Regions from separate parts of the Methylobacterium mesophilicum SR1.6/6 genome, predicted to be linked through region 3. Evidence: predicted binding sites of a transcription regulator. Region 3 holds the regulator's gene; each other region holds the start of a gene.
What was found. Region 3 encodes PhoB, which activates phosphate uptake and scavenging genes when phosphate is short. Its sites were predicted from a motif close to TGTCATNNANCTGTCAT; they were not measured.
Positions count from the first base shown of each region.

Region 1: the regulator PhoB is predicted to act here: its motif matches at 2,007-2,023, upstream of MMSR116_RS12640 (calcineurin-like phosphoesterase C-terminal domain-containing protein).
Region 2: the regulator PhoB is predicted to act here: its motif matches at 1,977-1,993, upstream of MMSR116_RS20995 (UDP-2,3-diacylglucosamine diphosphatase).

Region 1 is NZ_CP043538.1:2,648,956-2,652,227, forward strand. It holds gene MMSR116_RS12635 (type 1 glutamine amidotransferase domain-containing protein) at 1-226, shown strand, start outside; gene MMSR116_RS12640 (calcineurin-like phosphoesterase C-terminal domain-containing protein) at 261-1,916, opposite strand; gene MMSR116_RS12645 (L,D-transpeptidase family protein) at 2,107-3,272, opposite strand, start outside.
Region 2 is NZ_CP043538.1:4,393,032-4,396,303, forward strand. It holds gene MMSR116_RS20985 (ribonuclease HII) at 1-16, opposite strand, end outside; gene MMSR116_RS20990 (glycosyltransferase family 4 protein) at 55-1,101, opposite strand; gene MMSR116_RS20995 (UDP-2,3-diacylglucosamine diphosphatase) at 1,113-1,928, opposite strand; gene MMSR116_RS21000 (aminotransferase class V-fold PLP-dependent enzyme) at 2,455-3,272, shown strand, end outside.
Region 3 is NZ_CP043538.1:4,120,550-4,123,821, forward strand. It holds gene pstB (phosphate ABC transporter ATP-binding protein PstB) at 1-341, shown strand, start outside; gene phoU (phosphate signaling complex protein PhoU) at 456-1,175, shown strand; gene phoB (phosphate regulon transcriptional regulator PhoB) at 1,363-2,058, shown strand; gene MMSR116_RS19765 (protein-disulfide reductase DsbD family protein) at 2,065-3,272, opposite strand, start outside.

The DNA of each region.
Region 1 (3,272 bases), 1.5 Mb from region 3:
TTGGCTGCTCATCGAGGCCGGCGCGGCCAAGGGCCGCGACCTGACGTCGTTCAGTTCGATCCGCACCGACGTGATTAACGCGGGCGGACGCTGGCACGACAAGGAGGTCGTCACCGACCAAGGCATCGTCACCAGCCGCAATCCCGGCGACCTCGACGCCTTCTGCGCGAAGGTTATCGAGGAAATCCAGGAAGGCGGCCACGGCGCACGCCAGCTGGCGGCCTGACCGTCAGGGCGCGGGCGCGCTCGGCGCCCGTGCGTCAGCCGCGTGCGCCCGCCACCTCCAGCACGGCGCAGCCGCGGATCGGGCGGCCGTACTCGTCGGTCCCCTCAACCGTGACGCGGTGGACGCCCGGCGCGAGGTCATCCGGCAGCCGCGCCGTCCAGATGTGGGTCGAGGGTATCGCCTGGACCCAACTCTTCTTCGTCTCCGGATAGCGCTGGAAAAGCTCGGTGACAAAGGGATCGAGGCGGCGGGTGCGGGCCAGCGGCTGCGGGGCGCGGTCGCCGATCCGGGCCGAGAGCTGCGTCCGCGGGCCGCCGTCGAACACGTTGACCACCAGCGTCGTGTCGGCCAGCGCGTCCTGGGCGATGGGCGGCCGGAGGCCCTGCATCGGCCGGGTGTGACGGATCACCTCGACCGCGCCGGCCCGCGCCTCGCTCTCGAACAGGATGCGCATCGTCCCGTCCGCCTGACCCTGCGCCGGGACGTAGCGCGTGGTGTAGTCGGCGCCCCGGATCGACAGCACGTGGAAGCCGTTGGGCGTGCCGTCGCGACTGTCGGCCGAGGGGATGCCTGTGCGCGTGTCGGGCCCGCTCCACCACGAGCCCGAGACCGCCGTGAGGACGTGGTGGTGGTGTCCCTCGACCGGGTAGTGATGCTCGGTGGTGTGGGTGTGTCCGGCGAGGCTCAACACCTTGCGCCCCGCCAGCAGGTCGAGGAGCGCGGTCCGATCGGTCGTCGTCCCGTGCGGGTCGTCAGGCGTCGTGTCGGTAAAGAGCGGGATGTGCATGGCGAGTACGATCAGGTCGTCTCGCGGGATCTCGGCGAGCAGATTGCCGAGGAAGGCGAGGCCGCGCTCGCCGATACGTCCGCGATAGGTGTTGGCGCCGAGCGGGACCGGTGGACCCAGCCACTCGACGTTGTCGAGCAGGACGAACCATGCCCGCCCCTGCCGGAACGCGTAGGTGGGCGACCCGAAGACCCGCTTCCACGTCTCGCGGCTGTAGCGGGCATCCGGCGCCTGCATGTTGAGGTCGTGGTTGCCCGGCAGGCTGTACCAGGGCAGGCCGATCTGACCGACGATGCGGTTCGACCGGCCATAGAGCGACAGGTCGTCGAACAGGACGTCGCCGGTGGTCAGGCCGAAGGCCGCCGGGATCGCCATCGCGCGGGCGACCGCCGTATCGCGCACGTGATCGAGTTCGGAGCGGCTCTCGGGCTGCGGATCGGTGAACAGGAGAACGTCGTAATCCGCGGGCTCGTCGATCCGCGTCAGGGTGAAGTCGAGCGAGGCCGGCAGCTTTCCGGTGGGGGCGACGCCCCCGTAGCGAAGGCCGAGTTCGGCCGGCGTGCCGCCGGGCTGGTGGATGTAGGAGTGGCGCGGAACGTTCTCGGCGTCGCGGGGCAGAGCGTAGCCGGGCGGCTTGATCACGAAGATCGCGCCGTCGCCCTGAAGCGGCAGGCGGTAGCGACCCTGGTCGTCGGTGCGCGCGACCTCGCGCCCGTTTGAGATCAGGACTCCTGGCAGGGGAGTCCGAGCGGTACTGCCCGCCTCCGCGGCGAAGACGATGCCGGTGGCCTGCCCCGCTTCCTGCGCGACGCCGCGAGCCGAGACCAGCCCCAGTCCGGCGAGGCCAGCGACTGTCGCCCGGCGGGTCAGACGTGCGTCGCCGATTTGTGGTTCTCGCGACATGGGCGGGCTCCTGCTCGACATCCGGACCGATCGCCCGCGGGGTCTTTTGCCGATGCGGCGGCGACGATCCCAGCGGCCAAGCAGAGGTGTTTGACCGCCGGATGACACGAGCGCCTGAAACGCGAGAGGCCCGCACCTCGGTGGGAGGTACGGGCCTCGGGACCTTCGCGTTCGCGGGTCTGAGGCGGGATTACTCCTCGTCGCCGGGCTCGAAGGTCTGCGGCATCGGCTCGGCGCTGGCGACCGGCGTCGGAGCGCCGATGGTGGAGGGCACGTTCACCCCGTCGCGCTTGTAGATGTCGTCACGGAACTGCACGAGGCCGTCCGGGGTCGACCAGGCAGTGATGTAGGTCCAGTAGACCGGCACCGGCTGGGCGATGTTGGCGTCGACGCGCTTGCCGCTCTCGATCGCCTCCTCGACCTTCTGGCGATCCCAGCCGGGCGTATCCTTCAGGAGCCACGTGATGTACTCGCGCACGTTCTGGACGCGGACGCAGCCCGAGGAGATGAAGCGGAAGTCGTCGCCGAACACGCCCTTGGTGTTGGTGTCGTGCATGAACACGCCGTAGGGATTCGGGATGTTGATGCGCACGATGCCCATCGAGTTGAAGTCGGCGCCCGAATCCTGCCGGTAGGTGAACCGGGTGCCCTCGTCGGAGAACCAGTTCACAGACTTCGGCGAGATCTCGGAGCCGTTCGACAGGATCCGGATCTTGTTGTCCGTGAGGTAGTTCGGATCCTTCTGCATCTTCGGGATCAGGTCCTTCTTCACGATGGAAGCCGGGACCGTCCAGGTTGGGTTGAAATTGATCTGCGTCGCCTTGGTGTTCATGATCGGCGACTGCCGGTCGATCTTGCCCACGCCCGCGGCGTGAAGGGTGACGACCTGACCGTTCTCCACCGTCTCGACCAGAGCGGCCGGGATATTGGTGATCACGAAGCGCCGGCCGAGATCGCCCGAGTAGGAGCGCAGGCGGACGACGTTAGTCTCGAGCTGGCGCAGCCGCACGTCGGCGGGCACGTTCATGGCCTGCTGGGTGGCGAGGCTCATCGTGCCGGTCTGGCTGAGGCCATGGCGGGCCTGGAAGCGCTTCACGCCGGCCGCGACGTAGGAATCGTAGACGCCCGAACCGCCGGCCGCCTGATCGAGGTCGCCGGTGACGATGAGGCGCTGGCGGATCGCCGCCACGGCCGGGCCGCGCGAACCGACCCGCAGGTGATCGGCGCCGGAGACCGGGCGCCAGCCGCCGCGGGCCACGATGTCCTTGTAGCGCTCGACCATCTGCTCGGTCGCCGCCACGGTCTGGGGCGAGAGGATCGGAACCGTCTCGCGCTGCACCTGCATCCCGGCGGGCG
Region 2 (3,272 bases), 270 kb from region 3:
TGGGAGCGGGCGGCATGGCGCCCTCCTGCCATCCCGCGCGGGCGCCGTCACCGGTCAGGCAGCGTCGCGGCTGCCCCGTTCGCCGCCATGCGCCTCGATGATGTTGCCGAAGAACTGGCGGGCGCTCACGTCCCAGCCGCAGCGCAGGGCCTCGGCGCGGCACGCGGCCCGCGACAGGTCGAGGGCGGCGAGGGCGGCGGCCCGCAGGTCGCGATCGAGGGATCCCACCGGCTTGCCCCCGACCACGTCGTCGGGGCCGGGCACCGGGAAGGCCGCCACCGGCAGGCCGCTGGCCAGCGCCTCCAGGAGCACGATCCCGAACGTGTCGGTGAGGCTCGGGAAGACGAAGACGTCGCAGGCAGCGTAGACCGCCGCGAGGGCGGCCCCGGTGCGGGTGCCGAGGAAGCGCGCCCCGGGGGCCAGCGCCTGCAGGCGCGCGCGATCCGGCCCGTCGCCGACCACGACCTTCGTGCCCGGCAGGTCGAGGCCCAGGAAGGCGGCGACGTTCTTCTCCACCGCCAAGCGCCCGACATACAGGAACAGCGGCCGCGGCAGCCCGGCGAGGTCGGCCGGTGCCGGCGCGCCGGGCTCGGCGGGGCGGAACCGCTCGGTGTCGACGCCGCGCGTCCAGCGCATCAGCTGGCCGAAGCCCCTCGCCGCCAGCTCGCCCTGGAGCGTGGCGGTGCTGACCATCGTGCCCCGCGCGGCCCCGTGGAAGCGGCGCAGGTAGGCGTAGGACCACGCCTCCGGCACCGGCGCCCGCGCGGCGAGGTATTCGGGGAAGCGGGTGTGATAGCTGGTCGTGAAAGGCAGGTCGTGGGCGAGGCAATGCCGCCGGGCGGCGAGACCCACCGGCCCCTCGGTGGCGATGTGGACGTGGCTCGGCCGCTCGGCCTTCCAGCGCGCCGCCACGCGCTCCCGTCCGGCATAGGCCAGGCGGATCTCGGGATAGCCGGGCAGGGGCAGCGACCGGAAATCCGCCACCGTGAGCAGCGCCGTCTCGAAGCCGTGCTCCGGGGCCCGGCGGACCATCTGCTCCAGGGAGCGCACCACGCCGTTGACCTGCGGGTGCCACGCGTCGCTGGCGATGAGAAGCTTCACGGAAGCGGTCCTCACGCCACCGCGCGCCGGTCCGGCAGCGCCTGCGGCACGGTCTCGGCGGCGCGGGCGCGCAGGAGACTCGGATAGTGCAGCACCTCGATGCGGCCGTCGTAGTGCTCCACCAGCCCGGTGCAGGACTCCACCCAGTCGCCCGTGTTGAGGTAGCGCAGCTCGCCGATCGGCCGGTCGGCCGCGTGGTGGATGTGGCCGCAGATGACCCCGTCGGCCCCCTGGCGGCGGGCCTCCTCGGCCAGGATCGTCTCGAACCGGCCGATGAAGCTGACGGCGTTCTTCACCCGCAGCTTCGCCCAGGCGGAGAGCGACCAGTAGGACAGGCCCAGGCGGCGGCGCACCTTGTTGATGAGCGTGTTTAGGCTCAGCGCCAGCGTGTAGGCCCCGTCGCCGAGATGGGCGAGCCAGGGCGAGTGGCGGACCACCATGTCGAACTGGTCGCCGTGAATCACGAGATAGCGCTTGCCGTCCGCCGCCTCGTGGATCGCGGTCTCGGCGAGCTCGATGCCGCCGAAGTTCGTGCCGACGTAGTCGCGCAGGAACTCGTCGTGGTTGCCCGGCAGGTAGACGATGCGCGCGCCCTTGCGGACCTTGCGCAGCATCTTCTGGACGACGTCGTTGTGCTCCTGCGGCCAGTACCAGCCGGAGCGCAGCTGCCAGCCGTCGACGATGTCGCCCACGAGGTAGATCGTGTCGGCGTCGTAATCCTTCAGGAACGACAGCAGCAGGCCGGCCTGACAGCCGCGCGTGCCGAGATGCAGGTCGGACAGGAACAGCGTCCGCACGCGGACCGGCATCTCCTCAACCTCGGCCACGGCACCCTCCCGGCGGCTGACTGGTGCCGGGATCCAGAGCGCGATCCCATCTCAGTTTGATGACGCGTATTGATGCTGCGCCGCGCGACGGCCCTCATGCCGGCAGCCACGTGCAGTGCGGCAAAGCTTCTCAACCGGAGGTCCGCTTCGCTGCGGCGCACAAAAAATTTTTTTGCCAAGTTCCGGAAGTTTTTCCGGTTTTCCTTTCGAGCGTTACCGCCACATAATACCAGGAACTGGCATCAGGGAGCTGAGCCGGGCTTAGACAGGAAGGCGGCGAGGACGGCCCTGGGGGCCGTTGTTACGGGACGGCAATTCGGAGGCGACCGGCGCGCGGGGGCGTGCCGCGACGCGAGCGGCGTGAGGCCGCCTGCCGCTCCGCAGCGCCCCCCATTTCACGGCATGGGCAGACGTTCGAAGGCGCGGGGGAACGCGCCGCGACCGCCGCCGGACCGACTCCCGAGGATGCTTGGACAACCGGCGCGGGTGCGAGCCCGCGCGCAACGGACTATTCGGAGGAAACATCATGGCCGCAACCCGGCGCCCCGGTCGCAACCACCTCTTCATCCCGGGCCCCACCAACATCCCGGAGCGCGTCCTGCGCGCGATGCACGTGCCGTCGGAGGATCACCGCTCGCCGAGCTTCCCCGAGCTGGTGAAGCCGCTCCTGCAGGACTCCAAGATGGTGTTCGGCTCGACCAACGGGACCGTCATCCTGTTCCCGTCCTCGGGCACCGGCATCTGGGAATCGGCCCTGTCCAACACCCTGTGCCGCGGCGACAAGGTGCTCACCGCCCGCTACGGCCAGTTCAGCCACCTCTGGGTCGACATGGCCCAGCGCCTCGGCCTCGACGTGATCGTCCAGGACGAGGAGTGGGGCGCGGGCGCCGATCCGCAGAAGATCGAGGAGGCCCTGCGGGCCGACAAGGACCACGCCATCAAGGCCGTGATGGTCGTCCACAACGAGACCGCCACGGGCGTCACCAGCGACATCGGCGCGGTGCGCAAGGCGATCGACGCGGCCGGCCACCCGGCGCTGCTGTTCGTGGACGGCATCTCGTCGATCGGCTCGCTGCCGTTCAAGATGGACGAGTGGGGCGTCGACTGCGCCATCGCGGGTTCGCAGAAGGGCTTCATGCTGCCGGCCGGCCTCGGCCTGATCTGCATCAGCCCCAAGGCGCTCAAGATCGCCGAAGGCGGCACCGGCCGGAACGACCGGCTCGGCCACGCCTACTTCGCCTGGAAGGACCAGCTGGCCGCCAACGCCACCGGCTACTTCCCCTACACCCCCGTCCTGCCGCTGCTCTACGGCCTCCGCGAGGCCCTGGAGATCGTCAAGGAGGA
Region 3 (3,272 bases):
ACAAGCTCCGGCAGCCGGGCACCGGCCTCTCCGGTGGCCAGCAGCAGCGCCTGTGCATCGCCCGCACGGTGGCGCAGGGCCCGGAGGTCATCCTGTTCGACGAGCCGACCTCGGCGCTCGACCCGATCTCCACCGGCCGGATCGAGGAGCTGATCGAGCAGCTGCGCGACGAGTTCACCATCGTGATCGTCACCCACAACATGCAGCAGGCGGCGCGCATCTCGCAATTCACCGCCTTCATGTATCTGGGGCAGCTCGTGGAATTCGGTCCGACCAACCGGATGTTCATGAACCCGACCGAGCGGCGCACGCAGGACTACATCACCGGGCGGTTCGGCTGATCGGGCCGGACGCTCCGACGAACCATACCGGCCTTCGCCGCCGCGGCGGCGGGGCGGCGGATCCCCGCCAGCCCCCGCGGATCGCGATGCGGGGCCCTTATCGAAGGATCCACCATGCCCGGCCATATCGTCAGCTCCTACGACACTGACCTGGAGGATCTGCGTCGCTCGATCTCCGAGATGGGCGGCGTGGCCGAGAAGATGACCGCGGAGGCGACCGACGCCCTCGTGCGCCGCGACGACGGGCTCGCCCAGGCGGTGATCATCGCCGACAAGCGCCTCGACGCGCTCCAGCGGGACATCGAGGAGCGCTCCGTTCTCCTCATCGCCCGGCGCCAGCCGCTGGCGATCGACCTGCGCGAGACGATCTCGGCGATCCGCGTCTCGGGCGACCTGGAGCGGATCGGCGACCTCGCCAAGAACGTCGCCAAGCGCGTGGTGGCGATCTCCGACCACGCCCCGGCGCAGAAGATCGTGCTGGGTGTCCGCCACATGAGCGACCTCGCCGAGGGACAGCTCAAGGATGTGCTGGACGCCTATGCGAGCCGCGACATCCAGGCGGCCCACGACGTCTGGGAGCGCGACGGCGAGATCGACGCGCTGTACAATTCCCTGTTCCGCGAACTCCTGACCTACATGATGGAGGATCCGCGCAACATCTCGTTCTGCACGCATCTCCTGTTCTGCGCCAAGAACGTGGAGCGGATCGGCGACCACACGACCAACATCGCCGAGACCATCCACTACCTCGCCACCGGGGAGACCCTGGCGGGCGACCGGCCGAAGAACGATGCGTCGAACTACGCGACGGTGGAGCGCGGGCAGGCTCCGTAGTCGGGCCGCCTCGACACAGGCGCCGGGGCGCGCTCATTCCTGTGGGGCGCCGCCGGAGAATCGGTGGGTACGGGTTGAGGCTGAGCGGCGCCTCCCGCACCTTCCGCCCGGCCGCCCGCTCCGGAGGGGGCCGGCGCGTCCGCAGGCTGAACGGCGCCGCCTCGTGAACGGGTCATCGAACGTGAGCATGCAAGTCCTGATCGTCGAGGACGAGGAGGCGCTGACCACGCTGCTGCGCTACAATCTGGAGGCCGAGGGCTTCCTGGTGGACACGGCGGCGCGGGGCGACGACGCGGAGCTGCTCCTGGCCGAGCGGATCCCCGATCTGGTCCTGCTGGACTGGATGCTGCCGGGCCTCTCCGGAATCGAACTCTGCCGCCGCATCCGGGCGCGGCGCGAGACCGAACGGCTGCCGGTGATCATGCTCACCGCCCGCGGCGAGGAGGGCGACCGGATCCGGGGCCTCGGGACGGGGGCCGACGACTACATCGTCAAGCCGTTCTCCGTGCCGGAACTGCTCGCCCGGATCCGGGCACTGCTGCGCCGGGCCAAGCCCGCCCACGTCTCGGACCGTCTGGCCGCCGGCGACCTGGAACTCGACCGCACCGGGCACCGCGTCCGCCGCGGCGGCGAGGAGCTGCATCTCGGGCCCACCGAGTTCCGGCTGCTGGAGTTCCTGATGCTGGCGCCCGGCCGGGTCTTCTCCCGCGAGCAGCTACTCGACGGGGTCTGGGGACACGACGTCTACATCGACGAGCGCACGGTGGACGTGCATGTCGGGCGCCTGCGCAAGGCGCTGAACAGCCCGCGCCAGCCCGATCCGATCCGCACGGTCCGCGGTTCCGGATACGCCTTCGACGAGACCTTCGCGCTGGAGACGTAGCCCCGCTCAGCGGGCGAGCGCCGCGCTCCGGCCCGCGCCAGCCGGCACCGCCTCCAGGGCCGCCAGGACCGTCCCCTCGGTGAGGATCTGCGGCAGCACCTGCGGCGCCCCGCTGCCGCTGTAGAGCAGGTAGAGCGGCACGCCGCTGCGACCGTACTTCTCCAGAAGGCGGGTGATCTCGGGGTTCTGGTTGGTCCAGTCACCCTTCATGTAGGTGACGTCGCGCTCGGCCATCGCGGCCCGCACGGCCCTGGTGTACAGCGAGGTCGCCTCGTTCACCGCGCAGGTGATGCACCAGGCCGCGGTCATGTCCACGAAGACGGGCCGACGGGCCTCCACCAGGGCGTCGAGGCGGGCCTGGGTGAACGGCTCGACGCAGTCGGCGGCGGCCTGTGCGATCGGCGCGGCGCGGTCCCGCGGAAGCGTCGCGGCGATGGCCCCGACGGCGGCCAGCGCCAGGATTGCGGCGGCCTGCGCGATCCGCGAGGTCCGGGGTCCGGCGTGCCCGTGCTCCCAGGCCCAGGCGGCGAAGCCCACCAGCACGAGGCCGATCAGGGCCGCCAGGAGGCCGCGCGGATCGACCTGCTGTGCCAGCACCCAGACAAGCCACGCCACGGTGGCGTAGACCGGGAAGGCCAGGACCTGCTTGAGCGTTTCCATCCAAGCGCCCGGCCGCGGCAGCGCCCGCAGGGCCGGCGGCCAGAGGGTCAGGACCAGGAAGGGCAGGGCGAGGCCGAGGCCCAGGCTCGCGAAGACCGCGAGCGCCACGGCGGCGTTCTGGGTCAGCGCGAAGCCCACCGCCGAGCCCATGAACGGCGCCGTGCAGGGTGTCGCCACCAGGGTGGCAAGGACCCCCGTGAAGAAGGAGCCGCTCAGGCCGGCGCGCCGGGCGAGGCCGTCGCCGATGCCCGCGAGCCGGCCGCCGACATGGACCACGCCGGACAGGCTCAGGCCCATGGCGAAGAGAAGGTAGGCGAGCCCCGCCACCACGAGGGGCGATTGCAGCTGGAATCCCCAGCCGATCGCAGACCCGCCGCCCTTCAGGGCGATCAGCAGGGCGGCGAGCCCCAGGAAGCTCGCCAGCACCCCGGCGGTGTAGGCGAGGCCGTGCAGCCGCAGGCGCGACGGGCTCTCGCCCGCGTGCCGCACGAGGCCGAGGACCTTGATGGACAGGACCGGGAAGACGCAGGGCATCAGGTTGAGGATCAACCCGC